Regions from separate parts of the Shewanella sp. 4t3-1-2LB genome, predicted to be linked through region 1. Evidence: predicted binding sites of a transcription regulator. Region 1 holds the regulator's gene; the other holds the start of a gene.

Region 1 (2,209 bases):
ACATGTCGGTGTGCTCTGCGGTGCCGTGCACTTCGCCACCGTTCAGATGTAGCTTGGCTTCGACTCTTTGTATAGCTTTTTCTACATTGAGTACGACATGCACATTATTGATCTGTTCGAAATGACGTTCAAGTTTTGCAAATTTACTCTCCACGTAGCTACGCAACGAGTCGGTGATCTCAATATGATGGCCTGCCAGGTTGATTTGCATAGGGGTGTCCTCCATAGGGGTACTGTGGAATTACAAACTCTTACGCTGATTTGAGGGCGGGATCAGCATGGCTTCACGATACTTTGCAATGGTCCGTCTTGCCACGTTAATTCCCTGTTCCGCCAGCAACTGTGCCATTTTGCTGTCACTGAGCGGCTTTTTCTGATTCTCTGCTGCGACCAGTTTCTTGATAAAGGCTCGTATGGCGGTTGACGAACACTCGCCGCCATCATCGGTGCCAACATGGCTGGAAAAGAAATATTTCAGTTCAAAAATACCGCGAGGAGTATGCATGTATTTTTGCGTCGTCACTCGTGAAATCGTCGATTCATGCATATCGACCGCTTCGGCGATATCGTTGAGTACCATTGGTTTCATGGCTTCTTCACCATATTCAAAGAAGCCTTGTTGAAACTGGACGATACAATTAGCAACTTTCAGCAAGGTTTCATTGCGGCTTTCCAAACTCTTGATAAACCATTTGGCTTCCTGCAAATGTCCGCGGATAAACTGGCTGTCTGACTGGCTGCGAACACTGCGCGCCATGGCGGCATATTGCTGATTAATACTCAGTTTGGGCATACAATCTGGGTTGAGTTCGACAATCCAGCGGCCATTCTTTTTCCAGACGCTGACATCCGGGATCACATATTCCTCGTCCTGTGGCTGTACCAACAGGCCGGGCCGAGGGTTGAGTGTCTGGATCAACACGATGGCATCTCGTAGATCTTCTTCTCTGAGGCGTGTTTTACGCATCAAGGTGCGATAATCTTTCGCGGCGATCAGATCGAGGTGTTGCTCCAGCAACATGATGGCATTTTCTAAATGCGGTGTGTCTTCACTGAACTGTGACAGCTGGATCAGCAAACATTCCCGTAAATCTCGAGCAGCAACCCCCACAGGGTCAAAGTGCTGAATGCGTTTCAGTACGGCTTCTACTTCGTCCAATTCAATCTCAGGATTGCCCATGGCTTCCAGAATTTCTTCTGTGCTTTGAGTCAGATAACCCTGATCATCAATGGCCTCAATAATGGCGGTGGCAATGGCTGAGTCGGTTTCGGAAAACGGTGTCAGGTTTTTCTGCCATTCCAAATGTTCACGTAATCCTTCGGAGGTTTCTCCCTGAAATGGCGTGTCATCATCGCGGATAGGACCCGCAGGGGCAGCAGGTGCTGCGGTAAAGACTTCATCCCAAGTGGTGTCCATTGGCAGTTCTTCTGGCAGGGATTGGCTGGTTAACGCATCGGAAGTCTCAATAGTTGAACTGTCTTCCGTTTGAACGTCGATGGTTGGCGTGTCGAGATCATTATCCACATCATTGTCGTCATCGGCTAATTGACTATCTTCATTGACTTCCAATAGTGGATTGGCTTCCAGCGCCTGCTGAATTTCCTGTTGTAACTCCAGCGACGACAACTGCAGCAAACGGATTGCCTGCTGCAGTTGTGGTGTCATAGTCAGCTGTTGACCCAGCTTTAACTGGAGTGACGTTTTCATGTTACCGCTTACTCCTACATCCTATCGTGTAATAAAAAATCCAGTAATTACAGTCTTTAACAATTAGAATTGCCTACCCAAAGGTGGTTACTATAGCTTGAATTGCTCTCCTAAGTACACTGCACGTACTTGTTGATTATCGAGGATTTCAGCAGGGGAGCCTTCTGCGATCAACTGACCGTGACTAACGATGTAGGCGCGCTCACACACATCAAGTGTTTCACGCACATTATGGTCGGTAATCAGCACTCCCAGTCCGCGGGAACGCAGCTGTTCAATAATTTTTTTGATATCGATGACCGATATGGGATCCACGCCCGCAAAGGGTTCGTCCAGCAAAATAAATTTTGGATCCGCCGCGAGGGCTCTGGCTATTTCAACTCGGCGTCTTTCACCGCCCGATAGTGACATCCCAAAACTGTCGCGAATATGAGTGATATGGAACTCTTCGAGCAACTGTTCCAACTGCTCTTCACGGCCATCACGATCCAGACCCTTGCG
Region 2 (2,209 bases), on a different contig from region 1:
CATGACCCCAAACAAGCCACATACACCATGGACTGAAGTAGCACCTACTGGGTCGTCTATCTTGATACGATCGAAGAACACGATAGAGAACACGACCAGTGCACCAGCAACCAAACCTATGATACCGGCCATGACTAATGATGGGCTGAGCGGATCAGCTGTAATCGCCACTAGGCCAGCTAAAGCACCGTTGAGGATCATGGTCAGATCGGCCTTGCCCCACACCATCTTACAGACGATCAATGCGGCAACGGCCCCAAATGCTGCTGCTGAGTTAGTGTTCACAAACACCTTACCTACGGCGCTGGCATCCGCCATGCTGGATATTGCCAATTGTGAGCCACCGTTAAATCCAAACCATCCCATCCACAGAATGATAGTACCTAAGGTCGCTAACGGCAGGTTACATCCAGGAATGGGTGTAACCGAACCATCTGCAGCAAATTTTCCTTTGCGAGCACCTAACAGTAATACCCCTGCTAATGCCGCGGAAGCCCCGGCTAAATGCACAATACCGGAACCAGCAAAGTCAGAGAAGCCAGCGGCTTTAAGGAAGCCACCACCCCAGGTCCAGTAGCCTTCAACAGGATAGATAAACGCCGTCATCACTACACTGAAAGCCAGAAATGCCCACAGTTTCATACGTTCAGCAACGGCTCCAGAGACAATAGACATGGCAGTTGCCACAAACACGACCTGGAAAAAGAAATCGGATTCAAGCGAGTGCGATGCATCAGCAGCTTGAGTACCAATCAGTCCACCGAAACTAGGTAACCAGCCACCTTCGCTATTATCAACGTACATAATGTAGTAACCCACCAGTAGATAAGTCACACAGGAAATGGCATACAGCACAACGTTCTTAGTCAGAATTTCTGTGGTATTTTTTGCTCTGACTAGACCAGCTTCAAGCATCGCAAACCCCGCGGCCATCCACATCACCAGTGCACCGGAAATCAGCAGATAAAACGTATCCAGTGCAAAGCGCAACTCTGATACAGAAGTCCCCAACTTGGTTAATTCTTCCATTATTTTCCCCCTTAAAGCGCTTCGTTATCAGTTTCGCCAGTACGGATACGGATAACCTGTTCCAAATCAGTGACAAAGATCTTACCGTCACCAATCTTACCGGTGTGAGCCGCATTGGTAATGGCCTCAAGCAGGTGGTCAAGATTCTCGTCCTTGGTGGCAATTTCCAGTTTCACTTTTGGTAAAAAGTCCACCTGATACTCCGCTCCACGATAAAGCTCTGTATGACCTTTCTGACGACCAAACCCTTTCACTTCAGTGACAGTCATACCTTCGATGCCAATGCCCGCAATCGCCTCGCGGACATCATCAAGCTTAAATGGCTTGATGATTGCGCTGACTAATTTCATCCAGACCTCCCAAATCGCCGTTATATGTGTGTGATGTTGCTTGGTACAATTCAATCATTAGGCCAAGATGTTAAATTTTTGTTTTATAATAACTTAACTAAAAAACGTTGCGTTATTGCACGGTGAAATGCACCAAAATGGTTCAATGGTTCCATGCCTGCACAATTTTGAAGCGCCAGAGTCGACTTTGGCCTTATTGGTAACACTCCTAGAACAGGTTAATTTGTCAGGGATTATTCGCGATGGAGGGAGTTATGTTGCAAAGCACAGAAACCATTCTGGTGATTGTGGATGTGCAGGGTAAGCTTGCGCGCATCATGTCGCAGACAGAACAGCTACACCAGCGTTTGCAGGTCTTGGCGCAAGCCATGCCGCTGTTCGATATTCCAGTTTTATGGCTAGAGCAACTACCGGACAAGCTTGGACCCACCAGTCCTGAACTAGCAACGCTTTTGCAAGCGTACACGCAGCCGATTGCTAAACAGCATTTCAGTGGCTGGCAGTGTGATAGTTTTCGGCAGCAGTTGCAGGCAAGTGGCCGTCGTCAAGTGTTGCTGGCGGGGATCGAAACACATATCTGCGTCTATCAGACTTGTTGTGATTTGCTGAATGAAGGGGTAGAGGTGCACGTTATCGCCGACGCAGTAGACTCACGTCATCAGGAAAATCGTGTACTTGGGCTGCAGATGATGCAGCAACGCGGCGCTTGGCTAACACAAACAGAGTCGTTATTGTTTGAACTGCAACAGCAGGCCTCTGGCGAGCGTTTCCGGCAATTGCTGTCACTGATCAAGTAACGGCATAAAAAAGTCCCCGCAACCGCAGGGACT

What was found. The regulator sigma-54, encoded in region 1, starts transcription at its own class of promoters, with help from an activator protein. The targets are predictions, from matches to a motif close to GTTGGCACGNNNNTNGNNT.
Region 2: a site for sigma-54 is predicted at 1,428-1,446, ahead of glnK (P-II family nitrogen regulator). Genes of this name have one in related genera too.

What each region holds. Positions count from the first base shown of each region.
Region 1 is NZ_JAFNJD010000056.1:11,040-13,248, reverse strand. Features, by position in the region: gene hpf (ribosome hibernation promoting factor) at 1-211, opposite strand, end outside; gene J3L11_RS17050 (RNA polymerase factor sigma-54) at 242-1,708, opposite strand; gene lptB (LPS export ABC transporter ATP-binding protein) at 1,799-2,209, opposite strand, start outside.
Region 2 is NZ_JAFNJD010000021.1:53,133-55,341, reverse strand. Features, by position in the region: gene J3L11_RS09475 (ammonium transporter) at 1-1,029, opposite strand, end outside; gene glnK (P-II family nitrogen regulator) at 1,041-1,379, opposite strand; gene J3L11_RS09465 (hydrolase) at 1,634-2,176, shown strand.